One region of the Affinirhizobium rhizoryzae genome, then DNA from elsewhere that is predicted to be linked to it. Evidence: riboswitches for the same ligand, from Rfam matches in the RefSeq annotation. Region 1 holds a riboswitch; each other region holds the start of a gene.
The links. A riboswitch is a leader RNA that binds a small molecule or an ion and turns the genes downstream of it on or off. The one in region 1 is predicted to bind cobalamin.
Positions count from the first base shown of each region.

Region 1 (4,907 bases):
GCACGCTTATAGAGATCTGCAATGTACGCCTTGATCTTGGCCTGATCCCCCTTGAACTCCTCGTTGGCCCAAGCCCATGCCGCCAGATAGTTCCAGCGAGCGCCACCGGAGGTCTTTGGATTCGGGGTCACGATCTTCACGTCACCCTTGACCAGATCGCCCCAGTTCTTGATGCCCTTGGGATTGCCCTTTCGAACAAGGAAAACGATCGTGGAGGTATACGGAGAAGAGTTGTTGCCGAGGCGTGCGCGCCAGTCGGGCTTTATCTTCCCGCCATTCTGTACAATGGCGTCAATGTCGCTTTCCAGTGCAAGCGTCACCACATCGGCTCCAAGACCATCGATAACCGAACGCGCTTGCTTGCCAGAACCGCCATGAGACTGCTGGATCGTAACGGTCTCACCAGCTTGCGCTTTGTAGTGCTTGGCGAAGGCCGCGTTGAAGTCCTTATAAAACTCGCGTGTCGGATCATAAGAGACATTCAACAGTGTCGTGTCGGCATGCACGGCCGGTGCCATTAGAAGCGATGCAAGTACACAGGCCATGGCAAACCTCAGAGTGCGAATATCTTTCGACATGGCAACTTCCCTCCAGTTGATGGCTTAAGACTACCGAACAGGTCGACTTAGTCAACGAAGGTCCGCCCCTAAAGAAATCTGTTTCATTTTCGTGATCAGCGCGGAGAAAGTCTGATCGATATCCAGTTCGTTTCACGCAAAGAATCGCGCGTCTACAGACGGTGATAGGGAATATTCTTGAACGGTCGAGACCGACCCATGCTTCAAAATGCGTTGGATGCTAGCGCTGCGATCACGCAATAGCGCGCAAACTTTGCGATCGTAACGAAGATGAGAAAGCTTGCCAGCGGTTCTCGCAGCACGCCCGCTACGACCGTGATCGGATCGCCAATGATCGGAACCCAACTCGCCAACAGAGACCATCGGCCGTATTTTCCGTACCAGCGGCTTGCTTGATTGAGGCCAGCTTCGGAGACCGGAAACCAGCGCCGGTTGCGAAAACGTTCGATGCCCCGACCGAGCGCCCAGTTCACGACGGATCCTGCGACATTCCCGATGGTGGCAAAAACAACGAGCAGAACAACCGGGTGTTCAGCCTGGACGACGAGATATGCAAGGAGTGCTTCCGATTGTGCTGGCAATAGGGTTGCCGCGACGAAGGCTGTTGCCATCAGCCCGAGATAGGCCATCATGTCCGGTCTGTTCCGCATCCGCCTCAGTCTGGGGGTCTCGTAAACCAAATAGGCTCCCGGGTCAAAGCGCTCTTCGGGTCCCCATTGATCCGTCGGATCAGAGAGGGCGTAGATTGGCACAAAAGAAAGGCTAGACGGAATGAACCCCCATCGTGTGACAGTCTGGTTTGACAGCGGATGTCCGCTTTGCCGTCGCGAAATTGCGCTGATGCGAAAGCTGGACCGCGGCAATGCCATCCGCTTCGTAGACCTTTATGATGCATCGGCCAGTTGCCCGATTGATCGTGCAGAAGCACTGGCGCGGTTTCATGCAGAAGAAAATGGCAAGCTTTATGTCGGTGCACAGGCGTTTGCTGCAATGTGGCGGGCGATTCCCATGTTCCGCCCACTCGGAATTATGGCAGGGTGGGCGCCTTTGACTCCCCTTTTCGACCTACTTTATCGTGGCTTCTTGCGCATCAGGCCACGCCTGCAACGGCTGTTCCAGTAAGCGCTGCTATTCGTCCATCACCGCTTCGACAATATCACAGAGTTGAGATAAACCGCGTGGCAGCGGCGGGCTGCAGCCCGCGATTTGGCGAGAAAGGAAGCAGATGCAGCGCGTTGAAATTCAGGCCGGATTGGATCTCTCACGGATCGTCTATGGCATGTGGCGGCTAGCCGATGATCAGGATGTGTCCGCGGGCAATATCATTGCCAAAGTGGAAGCATGCCTTGAACAGGGTATTACCACCATGGATCATGCGGATATCTATGGCGGCTACACCGTTGAAGAGCATTTCGGCAGAGCATTGAAAGGCGCCGGACTTCGAGACAAGATCGAAATTGTTACCAAATGCGGCATAGTTGCACCCACGGGAGACTACGCCGGGGCACGGCTGAAGCATTATAATACCTCGGCAGAGCACATCAGCGCGTCGATCGACAGATCTCTACGTCTCCTGGGCACAGATTACATCGATCTTTTGCTGATCCACCGCCCCGATCCTTTCATGGATTTTACGGAAACCGGCGGCGCTCTCGATGCCGCCGTGTCATCCGGCAAGGTCAGAGCCGTCGGCGTTTCGAATTTCCGCCCCTGGGATCTCGCGGCGCTTCAGTCGTGCATGCAGACGAAACTCGTGGTCAACCAGATCGAACTGAGCCTTTTGGCGCGGGACCCGTTCACGAATGGTGATCTGAGCTCGATGACACGAGACAAGGTCCGGGCAATGGCATGGTCACCTCTGGGTGGTGGCCGCCTTTTTTCAAATGACACCGACCTTGGCAGGACGCTGGATCGCATCGCAGCCGAACAAGGTGTAGATCGCACAGCCATTGCCGTCGCCTGGCTACTCGCACATCCGGCCCACATTCTGCCCGTCATGGGTACAAACAATGTTGCACGCATTCGACAGATTGGCGATGCGATGAAAGTCAAGCTTTCGCGGGAAGACTGGTTCGAACTCTATTCCACGGCAGAAGGCCGGGACGTTCCATAACGTCTCGGCAATCGGCGGCCTGCAATCAGGCCGCCGGCTTAGAGATCACAGCGTCAGGCTGCCTGATGCAATCGACGGCTGAAAATCGGGCCCTGGCTGTATTTGCGCAAGGATTTCGCCGCTGCAAGCACGGCCAGATCGACCAACGGCTCAATGAGGATAACGCTCATATAGGCCACGCCGAAACTTCCGATGCTCACGAGATTTTCGACCGTGAACCCGTGGCCATAGAGCGCCCAGAAGGCCACCCAGGCAACAATACCACCCTGATAGGCGGTAGACAGTGTAAATGCCTGGCGATAGGTCACATCAACATAGGCCGTGCGGGCCGGAATAAGCTTGGCCGCGAGCTGGCTGATGGCCCAAAGCGGAACGAGCAAGGTCGTTACGTTCATGCCATACTGAGGAAGATCGAACGGCGAGAAGAACAGGCCCTGGATGAGGAGGCCGGCGGCAAGCCCGATGGACGCAGCACCTGCGCCGAACATCAGGAACAGGGTCGACCCAAGAATGAGGTGAACTTCGGAAACGCCGACCGGATGATGCGGCAAGACCTCGAAAAAGCCGAAGACGAGAACGGTCGTAATGGCACTTCGCAACGCGAGCGACGCGACACCACCATCCCGACGAACACTGTCTGTTGCCATTTTGGCTGTCAGCCCCAGCGCGGCCAATGCTGTCGCGTAGCTGAGCACGATTTTTGCGCCGTCAACGACGCCCGGTTCAATATGCATATCTGCCTCCCCGCGCCCACCGCGCGGTCGATTGGTGTGTCATAATCGGACGAATGTCCGCCTCTGATGGCAGGTCTCCTGGCTTGCGATTCGCAGCTTCATCCCCCTTCCCGGCCCTGACGCCAGTGGATAACGGATGTCGCTCCTCGCCTACAGTTGCGGGGGCAGCCGTGGCATTGGCAACTTGCGTTGCATCACCACATTCCCTTTTCACCGGTTGCTTTATGGGCAACCGAGACCATCATCGGGAAGCCTAAGACTGTTTTTGAGCGCAGCGCAATCCCGTTCACGGCGATTTCACGAGAAAACAACTGTGAGACAGAATCACGGGTCAGGAAATACGATGCTCGCATCGAAACGAGACTGGTCGGGCGCCAGCGGCGTGGCCGTCAGTTCCAGTTGCGCGCCCATCTGGGTCGCCAGCCGTTCCACGATGGCGAGCCCCAGACCCGAGCCGGGATGAAGGGAATGGCCGCGCACGAAGCGCTGTCGCAGCTTTTCCGGAGGAAGCAAGGTCTTGGGCGACGTGAGGTTCGATACGCGCAGGCCATCCGGCTTCAGGTGCACGTCGACATGCGTGTCAGGCAAGCGGTAGGCGAGAGCATTTTCGACCAGATTACGGGCAGCAATGGCAAAGGCGTCCGGATCTACCTCGCGAGAAAGGACCATTCTCTCCGGACGATGATAATGAAGAACCGAGCCACTCTGGCTGTTGCGCAAGAATTCTTCCATAACGACGTCAAGGATCGTCGACAGGTCCGAACGAACCGCAGACTTACCGATGCCCGCATCGGCTCGCGCAAGCTGCAACAACTTTTCCGTCAGCACGGAGAGCTTCCTGAGTGCTGCGTCAACCTGCCTGGCGCGATCCCGGGTCTGTCCATCCTCAAGCTCGGAAAGCAGGAGCTGGCTTTGTGCAAGTGCACCTGCAATGGGTGTCCGCAATTCGTGAGCACTGTTGGCGGTCAAGGAACGTTCTGCTTCCAGCGCATCGTCCACCCGCTTGATCAGAAGGTTGACGGATTGCTGGATCGGTTCGAGTTCGATAGGCAGATCCTTGAGATCGATGGGTGCAAGATTCCCGCTGTCGCGCAGGCCGATAACGCGCTTCAAACGATCCACCTCGCTGACGTTGCGACGCACGAACCAACTGACGGCAATCAGACTCGCCGGCAGGAGCAGGAGAAGCGGCAGCAGCAGTGCCGTACCGCCCTCAATTGAGGCCTCCCGCCGATGTTCCAGCGAATCTGCGACTTGTACGAAGATGCTGCCACTGACGGCAGCAACCGTGAATATGCGTTTTTCGCCGCCACTCCAGAAGCCTTCCACCAGCGGCGCTTCGTACGGATCGGCACTGACATTATGCGAATGCAGCAGCACGCGACCGGAGCCATCCCGAACCTGATAGGTCAAATACTCATCTGGCACGTTTTCGCGCAACGCCGTCAGCTTCCGGGGAGCGCTGGTATCCTCTCGAGTGTA
Region 1 is NZ_CP049249.1:717,864-722,770, forward strand. Features, by position in the region: gene G6N80_RS04100 (sulfate ABC transporter substrate-binding protein) at 1-545, opposite strand, end outside; gene G6N80_RS04105 (YqaA family protein) at 782-1,210, opposite strand; gene G6N80_RS04110 (thiol-disulfide oxidoreductase DCC family protein) at 1,350-1,700, shown strand; gene G6N80_RS04115 (aldo/keto reductase) at 1,804-2,691, shown strand; gene G6N80_RS04120 (energy-coupling factor ABC transporter permease) at 2,745-3,425, opposite strand; cobalamin riboswitch at 3,477-3,683, opposite strand; gene G6N80_RS04125 (histidine kinase dimerization/phospho-acceptor domain-containing protein) at 3,750-4,907, opposite strand, start outside.

Region 2 (4,907 bases), on a different replicon from region 1:
AAGCTCGGGTCACCACGGAAGCGATTGACGATGAAACCGTGGATCATGGCCGCATCTTCAACGTCCACCACCGTTTTCGTGCCTGCGAGGCTGGCGATGACACCACCGCGATCGATATCGCCGATCAGCACGACAGGCACATTTGCAGCGCGGGCAAAGCCCATATTGGCGATGTCGTTGCGGCGTAGATTGACTTCGGACGCACTGCCTGCCCCTTCCACCAGCACCAGATCGGCTTGAGCCTTCAGGTGCTCGAAGCTTTCCAGAACAGCTGGCATCAGCCCCGCCTTGATCTGCTGATATTCGGCAGCCTTGGCATTGCCGCGCACCTTGCCCTGCACGACAATCTGCGCACCCACCTCGCTTTGCGGCTTCAGGAGAACCGGGTTCATGTGCACTGAAAGGGGAGCGCGAGCCGCACGCGCCTGTAGCGCCTGCGCCCGACCAATCTCCCCGCCATCGGCGGTCACGGCCGCATTGTTCGACATGTTCTGTGGCTTGAATGGCAGGACCTTCAGCCCGCGCAGCGAAAAGGCACGGGCGAGACCCGCCACGACAAGCGACTTGCCGACATCCGATCCCGTTCCCTGAAACATCAATGCCTTGGCGGGCGGCTTTACCATCAGAACTCTATCCCGGCCTGCGCCTTCACACCCGACTTGAAGTGGTGCTTCACCAGCGTCATTTCCGTCACCATATCGGCGGCCTCGATCAAGGCGGCCTTGGCGTTACGACCCGTGACGATGACGTGCAGGTCCGGCCTGCGGGCGGTCAAATCCGCGATGACCTTTTCAAGATCGAGGTAATCGTAGCGTAGCGCGATATTCAGCTCATCGAGGATCAGAAGCCCCACATCCGGCAGCGCCATCATCTCCTTGGCCTTCTCCCAGGCACGCTCGGCGGCGGCGACATCCCGCTTCAGGTCCTGCGTATCCCAGGTGAACCCTTCGCCCATAGTGTGCCAGATAACGCGATCACCGAAAGCTTCCAGCGCCACCCGCTCGCCAGTGTCCCAGGCCCCCTTGATGAATTGCACGACGGCAACCTTTCGCCCATGACCCAGCATGCGCAATGCCAACCCGAAAGCCGCTGTCGATTTGCCCTTGCCCGGACCCGTGTTGACGATCAGCAGACCCTTCTCGATGGTCTTGGAGGCCACTTCCGCATCCTGAACCGCCTTGCGATTAGCCATCTTGCGGCGATGACGTTCCGCTTCGCTTTCGTCGATCTCCTTCACCGGCCTCTCCTTGCATCCTGTCGATGGAGCGGCGGACTATAGTCAAAACGATCCGTGCGGCAATCGCCCCCTGCCGTGATCACCATTGACAGCCACTCACGCAAGGGCATAGTGAACCTCTGTGAACGGTCTTTTCCCGGCAACGGGAAAAGCTAAGAGGGAACGTGGTGCGGAATTTCGCCTAAACCACGGCTGCCCCCGCAACTGTAAGCGGCCTTCCACCTTTGGATGAAGGATGGAGCGTCCGGCGCATAATGCCACTGAAGATATCTTCGGGAAGGCGGCGCAGGCACGATGGTCGCGAGCCAGGAGACCTGCCGTTTATGCATGAAATCCGCCGGGCGGGGTGCTCCGGGCAAGGATGTATCAAACCATGTGAGGTGAGAAGCCTGACATGGACGCGCCCCATTGTAACAATGATTTGGGGTGGATTCTTGGATCTCTCGACACGACCGGACAGACAGGATGCCGCAGCACGTGAGGTTGCGAATGTAGTGATCCATGTCTGCGAAACATGCCGCAGCGGGCAGGAAGCCGTTGATGCGCAGCGCGATGGTGCCGTGCTGGCGGAACGCGCCAAGGCGCTGGCGACTGAGGGCGTGGAAATCCGTTCCGTTGCCTGCCTCGCCAATTGCAAGCGCGCCTTGAGCGCCAGCATTCAGAGTGCCGATGGCTGGTCCTATGTGTTCGGCGATCTCGGCACCGATGCGGCAAACGATCTTCTGGAAGGTGCTCGCCTACTGGCCGGTTCCACCGATGGACTGATGCCGTGGAAGGGTCGCCCCGAAAGCCTCAAGCGCGGCATGATTGCCCGCATTCCGCCGCTCAACCCAATTCTCCCGAACGTCGAAGGACAGACTTCATGACCAATTCGCTCGCCCGCGTGCCCTGCACCGTTGTCACCGGCTTTCTAGGGGCAGGAAAAACCACGCTGCTGCGTCACGCGCTGGAAAACATCAAGGGCAAGCGCCTGGCCGTGATCGTCAACGAATTCGGCGATGTCGGCATTGATGGCGAAATCCTGAAGAGCTGCGGCATCGAAAACTGCCCGGAAGACAACATCATCGAGCTGGCCAATGGCTGCATCTGCTGCACCGTGGCGGATGATTTCGTGCCAGCCATCGACAAGATCCTCGCCATGGAGCCGAAGGTCGATCACATTCTGATCGAGACCTCGGGCCTTGCTCTGCCGAAGCCGCTCGTTCAGGCCTTCCAGTGGCCGGGCGTGAAAAGCCGCGTGACGGTGGATGGCGTCGTGGCCGTGGTCGATGGTCTGGCGCTGGCCGAAGGTCGCGTTGCCGACGACATGGAAGCCCTTGCCGCCCAGCGCGCCGAAGACCAGTCGCTTGACCATGACGATCCCGTGGAAGAAGTCTTCGAAGACCAGATCGCCTGCGCCGATCTCGTGATCCTCACCAAGTCCGACCTGCTCAACGAAGCGGATCTCGAAAAGGCCCGCACCCATGTGGAGGACCACCTGCCGCGCGCCGTACGCATCGTGAATTCGCAGAATGGCGAGATCGATCCCGCAATTTTCATCGGCCTTGGTCTGGCGGTTGAAGACGATATCGAAAACCGCAAGACGCATCACGATGACGAGCTGGACCACGAGCACGACGATTTCGACAGCTTTGTGCTGGATATCCCGGCCATTGCCAGCCCGGAAGAACTCAGCAAGCGCATTGCCGATGTAACCGATGCCGAAAAGGTGCTGCGCATCAAGGGTTATGTGGAAGTCTCCGGCAAGCCAATGCGCCTTCTGGTGCAGGCCGTTGGCCCGCGCGTGAACCACTATTTCGACCGCCCATGGAACACCGGTGAAACCCGCCGTTCCCGCCTCGTCGTGATCGGCGAAAAGGGCATCGACGCCGAAAAGATCGGGAAGCTGCTGGCCGCCTGATGCATATACTCGCCACCACATCCTCTTCGCTCGACGATCTGATCGAGCCGGTCGATCTGAACCAGACGCCGGGGGATGTGGTGGTGCTATCCTTTACCGATAGCGACCTGAACGGCATTGCGAGCGCCTGGAACCGGCTGAACCCGACCGGGCTTTCCCTGCGCCTGGCCCAGCTTGCCGACCTGCGCCATCCCATGTCTGTAGACCTCTGGGGTGACAAGGTGGCCCGGCATGCGAAGCTGATCCTCGTGCGCATTCTCGGTGGCTACGACCGTTGGCGCTACGGGGTCGACGAGCTGGCGCGTATCGCCAGAGAGCGGAATATTCTGCTCTATCTACTGCCCGGCGAATGCAGCGAACGCGACGAGCGGCTGGAGACCGCCTCCACGGTGGATCTGGCGGAAATCCGCTCCGTTCTCGCCTTCTTCCGCACCGGTGGGCCGGATAATCTGGACAGGCTCGTTAGCCGACTTACCAATAAGCTATCCGGGGGTGCCGATATTGCATGCCCAGAGGCCGAGGACGTGCCGAAGCTCGGCATCTACCGGCCTTTGAAAGGCGTCGTTTCGCTGGACGAGGCCTTGATCGAGCGCGAAGGGAAGCCGCTTTTGCCGCTGCTCTTCTATCGCTCCATGCTCTTGGCAAGCGACGTCGCCCCCGTGGATGCGCTGATGGAAGCGCTGGAAGATAGAGGCGCCTGCGTTCTGCCCATCTTCGTTCCCGGCTTGAAGGATAGCGCAACGCTGACCCATCTACGGGACATGTTGGCTCCGTTAAAACCTGCGGCCATCATCACCGCCACCGCCTTTGCCAGCAATGCGGAACTGGACGGCCAGACGCTGTTCGACGTGCTTGGTGTGCCGGTGTTTCAGAGCGTGATTGCGACGACCAAACGGCAGGCCTGGGCTGAAAGCCAGCGTGGGCTTGGACCTTCCGATCTTGCCATGCATGTGGTGCTGCCGGAACTGGATGGCCGCATTTTGGTAGGCATACTGTCCTTCAAGGCAGAGCGGCAGGCGGGCGAAGATTTCGGCTTCACCGGTTTTGCCAATACGCCGGAGCCGGATCGGGTGGCGGCAACGGCGGAGCGCATCCTCAAGCATCTGGCGCTTTATGCCACGCCGAAATCCGAACGTTGCATTACCATTCTGATGCCGGATTATCCGGGTACCGATGGCCGCACAGGCTATGCCGTGGGCCTCGATGTGCCGGAAAGTGTGCTTCAGATGCTGCGGGATCTTCAGGCCGAAGGCTACGAGGTCACAGATATTCCGGCCACGGCCAAGGACCTGATGGACCGGGTCTTGCGCCAGACCGAAACGCTGGATGCAGAGGTTTATGGGAACTATCTGGCCCAGATCGCCGAAGCCGCGCGTTCCGCCGTGCATAATACCTGGGGAGACCCCTTAGCCGACGAAGCATTTGAGGCAGAAAGGTTCCGCTTCCGGGCAGTTCGTTTTGGCAATGTGACAGTAGCACTGGCCCCCGATCGTGGGCGAGAAGCGGACCGCCGCACCGATTACCATGATCCGGCCCGCCCGCCGCGCCATGCCCTGCTAGCCTTTGGCTGTTTCATGCAGAGAGAGCTTGGCGCACAGGCCATTATTCATGTCGGCGCCCATGGCACGCTGGAATGGTTGCCGGGCAAGAATGTCGCGCTGTCGGAAACCTGCTTCCCCGAGATCGTCACCGGCAATCTGCCGGTACTCTATCCCTTCATCGTCTCCAATCCCGGCGAGGCAGCGGTTGCCAAGCGTAGGATTGCTGCGC
Region 2 is NZ_CP049250.1:1,145,120-1,150,026, reverse strand. Features, by position in the region: gene G6N80_RS11640 (cobyric acid synthase) at 1-623, opposite strand, end outside; gene cobO (cob(I)yrinic acid a,c-diamide adenosyltransferase) at 623-1,192, opposite strand; cobalamin riboswitch at 1,347-1,573, shown strand; gene G6N80_RS11630 (DUF1636 family protein) at 1,672-2,103, shown strand; gene cobW (cobalamin biosynthesis protein CobW) at 2,100-3,137, shown strand; gene cobN (cobaltochelatase subunit CobN) at 3,137-4,907, shown strand, end outside.
Region 2: linked by a shared signal. The riboswitch ahead of G6N80_RS11630 (DUF1636 family protein) and the one ahead of G6N80_RS04120 (energy-coupling factor ABC transporter permease) in region 1 are both predicted to bind cobalamin.

Region 3 (4,907 bases), 530 kb from region 1:
AAACAGGATTTCCATGGCGGCGGCGCTGCCGATTACCCAGCCGGCTTCGGAATGCACGGCGGCAAGAACCGCATACAATGCGCTCGGATGGGCATGACGCCACAGTGCTTGTGTTTCGGACAAACCTTTGGCACGAGCGGTGACGAACCAGGGCTGTATTGCGGCTTCCTGCAGACCTTTGCGGTAAACTCGGGCCAGAACTGCAGTGGAATGCAGGGCAACGAGCGCGATAGCCAGCACCAGTGAGGCACGGTCATTGGCGAACGGTCGTATCCACCGCAGTTGCACGCCGAACACCCAGATCAGCACGAGCCCGGTCGCAAACACCGGCGTGGATTGCGTGAACACGGACAACAGGCGACTGAACCGATCTGCGACCCCGCCCGGCTTCACGACTGCCGCAAATCCGAGCGGCAGGGCCAACAACAGGGCAAGGCAGAGCCCGGCAATGCCAATGCTGAGCGACAGGGGCAAACGGTGGAGGAACTCGGTACGGACGGGTTCACCCGTCCGGAAGGATCGTCCCCAGTCGCCGTGCAAAAAGTCCCGGCCCCATCGGAGATAGCGGGAAATCAGAGGCCGGTCGAGACCCCAGTCCTGGCGCAGGGCGGCCATCGTCTCGTCGGTTGCGGGCAGATTCCAGGTGCGAATGGCGATCTCGACAGGGTCGACCGGCATCAGGGTGATGATTGCAAAGGCTGCGAAAGACACGACAAGCAGGCCGAGCGCTGTCTGCAATCCCCATGATGCCAGCTTCTTCATGGCTTCACTTGCTCTCGCCGATATCGGCGCGCAGGACGTGATAGTCCGATCCCCAGGGCTCGTAACCCTTCAGTCTGTCGGAGACGCCGACATACCAGACCGGCGAGACGAGGAAGGAAACGGGCACGTCGTCAAACAGCTTCGCTTGGGCGTCCAATGCAATCTGGATGCGTTCGGCGGGGTCGCCGGTGGTGGCGAAGCGGTCGATGATGGCGTCGAATTCCGGCGATGCATATTTGGTATAGTTGAGCGAGGCACCGCTTCGCAGCATCGAGTTCAGGAAAAAGGCCGGATCGCCGCTGGGGGCGGTGTGTTGGGCCCAGAGCGCGATGTCGAAATTGCCGCTGGCCGCCGCCTCTGCAATATTGTCCACGATCTGTGTGTCGAGCCCGATGCCGATCCGGGAAAGCTGTGCCTTGACGACCGGCAGCATGGTGACCAGATCCGGCCGTTGCGGGTATGTGATCGCCAGCAGCTTCAGAGCCTTGCCGTCCTTGGTACGCATGCCGTCGGTGCCCTTTGTCCAGCCCGCAGTATCCAGGATCGCGGCAGCCCTGGCAGCATCTGTCGGCCGGGCTTGGCTGCCGGCAAACGGAAAATAAGGAGCATAGGCGCCGGTTGCCGGTGTTCCGCCATTGATGGCAGCGGCCAGTTCCTTGCGATCGAAGGCGAGGTCGATGGCCTGGCGCACGGATTTGTCCTGAACCACCGGCCTTGTCGTGTTCAAAAAGGCAAAATACTGGTACCCGACCGCGAAGGATTTGACTGTCAGGGACGGATCACGCGTCAGTCGGGCGGCAACTTCGGAGGGGAGACCAAAGGCCAGATCCAACTCCCCGGATTGAAAGGCCAGCGCCATGGTTTGCGCATCGCCGAACCGTTTCAGTGTCAACGGTCTGCGCTGGTCCGCCCCTTCAAAATGGGCATTCGGCTTCAATTCGATCGCCGCATCGACCTTGAAATCCGCGATTTCGTAGGGGCCGGTAAAGATCGTCTTGCCGTCCTCGGCTGCCGGCTTGTAGGCAATCAGCGGCCATTCGGCAAACAGGGCCTGGATGAGAGGAACCGGCTTTTCCGTCGATACCCTGAGGGTGAGGTCGTCTGCTGCTGCAAACGTCAGTTTCCCGCCTGTCGCCAATGCTGCCTTGTTGTTGGCAAAGGTGCGCTCGAAACCGGCCGCCAAAGCTGCGGCTGTCACGGGCGTGCCATCAGAGAATGCGCGCCCTGCCTTCAAGGTGATCGTCCAGGTGAGGTCGCCCGTGCGTTCGGCCTTTTCGGCCAGTTCCGGTACAAGTTTGCCTTGCCTGTCGACGGTAAACAGGTTTTCGCCAACCCCGTGGCTGGTGAGCGCCCAGCCATTTGATCCCTTGGCCGGGTCAACGCCACTGGTGATGAAGGTTGCGCCGATGCGCAAAGGCTCAGTCGCTGCTGCGGGCCACGCGACGGCCACAAGGGCTGCGGTGGCGATCAGCGCGCTGCTGAGGCGCTGGCGGAGCGGAATGGGCATAATGACCTCTCGTCTCGTTGATTATGGATTCGGGAATCTTGGTGTTTGCAGCGGCCGCAGCCGCTGCTTGCGTCCGGTCGGGTGATAGGCGAAATCCTCCACGACCGTTCCGCCCAACAGGTGCTCGGTGATGATGCGGTCGACGGCCGCCTCGGTGACGCCGCCGTAATAGGTGCCCTCGGGAAAGACCTGGACGACAGGGGCAAGATTGCAGGGGCCGAGGCAGGTGGATTTCGCGGTCATGGTGCCTTCGCCCGTTGTCCGCAGCTTCAGGCGTTGCTGTTCGTTGCGCAGGTGGCACCAGAGGGCGTCGGCACCTGCGCCATTGCAGGGGCCGCCCTGGCAGACCAGGACCCGGCGTTTCTGGTCCGGCACAAGCGAACCTTCGGCGAGGGATTTCTGATCAACGGCAAGATCGAAGGATGTGGCTGACGCGACCAGATCTCCAAGTAGTGCGGCCATGACCGGACTTGCCGCGATGTGAGCGGTGAGTGCTATCTCCGGCCATGGCCGGTGATCCTCGTTTCGCCAGCGGCGGACCACTTTTTGCAGCCAGGTGGGAACGCTGGGCTCCATGGGCAGAACAAGCGGGACAATGCTGACATGGGAACAGCCCTCGCCGACCAGCGCCAGCAGCGCTTCCTTGAGAGACGGAGTGCCTTGTTCAATGAAGGCGTAACGCACGACGGCGTCAGGCCGGTGTTCGGCCATGACGCCCGCAAGGCGCGCCATGTCGGCGTGAGGCGCCGCGGCAAAAGCGGATTTCGCGATGAGAAGAACGGCGCGCCGTTCGTCCAGTTCTATTTCTTTCGTCACTGCGTGCCTCGCGCGTGAGCGGTCGAGGCTAGCAACGAAATGACGACGCGCGCGAACCCCTTGGTACGCGAACGAGCCATTCCGGCGGCAGACCCCGACCGCGGAATTCTATCTTGTCAGGCAGGTCTCCTGGCTCACGGGTCTATGCCTTCCCCTGTCTTCCCAACCTTTTCAGGTCAGTGACGTTTTCGGGGACGGCTCGCCGTTTACAGTTGCGGGACAGCTCCGGCGTCGCACCGGATTCCCTCTTAGCTTCCACCAGTGATGGAAGAACCTTGACCTGACGATGTCTACATGATGGCGGCCTGCTGTCAATCGACAGGAGGCAATGGTTCCACTAGGAGCCGCTACCACTCTCATTTGCCTTCTCATCGACATTTTCGTTGATATGTAATAACGTTACATAATGAATGTCAATCGTTCTCACTATGGTGAGGGGCGCTTGATGATCCTCAAAGCAAATGGTGCTTACGAACTTGAAGTGGTCCACGTCGAAAGATCCGGGAGAACGCGTAATGAGACCGGTATTGCCAAGTTGCTCGATGCCAGGTTGGCTTTATCGATGCACCACGAAATTGCTGATCTTTTTCAATAGTTTAAAGGAGTTTTCTTTTCTGTGCGAGATCGTCACATAAGCGGTCCGGGCATATAAACTCTCTGCCCTGAGTACAGCCGATCTTGAAGACTTGATTGCCCAGCAGAATATCATCAGCAGCTGGAAAACTGCGCGACTGCGATCAATCGCTTTGGTCGCTATTTTGCCACCTGTATACGCCGGGACCGGTCCAAACCGAAAGACAATTGGCATATGGATGTGGTCGTCATTGCGATTGGCGGAGAGAATTTCCGGCCCTGGCGTGCGATAGATGCTGACCTTGATGTTTTCGACACTCTGGTTCAGCAGCTTCGCAATATCAGGGCAAGTTCAGTCACAAGCCTTGCCAGTGTAAGGCCGAGTGAAGCCTCTGTGCTGTCATCGCTGTCACGGCCACTTTCATGGCGAAGACGATAGTCCTGATTGTATCAAAGCCATCAAATTAGCAGCGCTAGCGCCAATCATTGAAATATCGACAGCTTCATCACCTCATCGACAAAGTCGGCAACGATGCGCGAAGGATAGCGGTTCGGCGGCAGTACCAGCAGGGTGCGGAAATAGATCGCCGGTTTGAATGGGATGATCGTCAGGCCACGCCCCACATAGGGTTCGGCCGTCATGGGGTTGACGAGGCCGACTCCGAGCCCTGCCTGAACCATGGCGCAGATGGTGGTCGAATACGGCGTTTCCAACACGACCTTCAGCTTGGTTGCGCGGTCGCGAAAGATAGCTTCAGCGGCTCGTCGCGTCGTGTCTTCAGGGGAAAGGGCAATGAAGGCTTCTCCGTCGAGATCCTCTGGCGTCAACTCAGTGGCCTGCTCCAGGCGATGCCCCGCTGGAACGGCGATGGCGGCACGATAGCGCGCGAAGGGCCGAACATCGACGCCTTCGGTCTCGATCTCGTCGGCTGCCAGCCCGACATCGACCTGGCCGGACGCTACTAGATCTTTCACAGTAGAGGACAGTTGCGCCTGAAACGAAATGGCGACATTTGGATGCCGCGCCTGAAAACCGCGCAAAGCGCGTGGCAAAATATTGGTGCTCAGCGCAGATAGGCTTGCCACTTTGATTTCGCCTGATCCGAAATCACGGATTCTCGCTGCGGCACTTTTGAGCCGTGTGAGCCCGGAAAACGAACTCTCCACTTCCTTGAAGAAGATGTTCGCTTCGGCGGTCGGATACATGCGACCGCGTTCGCGCCGGAACAGGGCAAATCCGATATCGCGC
Region 3 is NZ_CP049249.1:45,014-49,920, forward strand. Features, by position in the region: gene G6N80_RS01115 (ABC transporter permease) at 1-762, opposite strand, end outside; gene G6N80_RS01120 (ABC transporter substrate-binding protein) at 767-2,269, opposite strand; gene G6N80_RS01125 ((2Fe-2S) ferredoxin domain-containing protein) at 2,291-3,085, opposite strand; cobalamin riboswitch at 3,188-3,379, opposite strand; gene G6N80_RS01130 (LysR substrate-binding domain-containing protein) at 4,142-4,907, opposite strand, start outside.
Region 3: linked by a shared signal. The riboswitch ahead of G6N80_RS01125 ((2Fe-2S) ferredoxin domain-containing protein) and the one ahead of G6N80_RS04120 (energy-coupling factor ABC transporter permease) in region 1 are both predicted to bind cobalamin.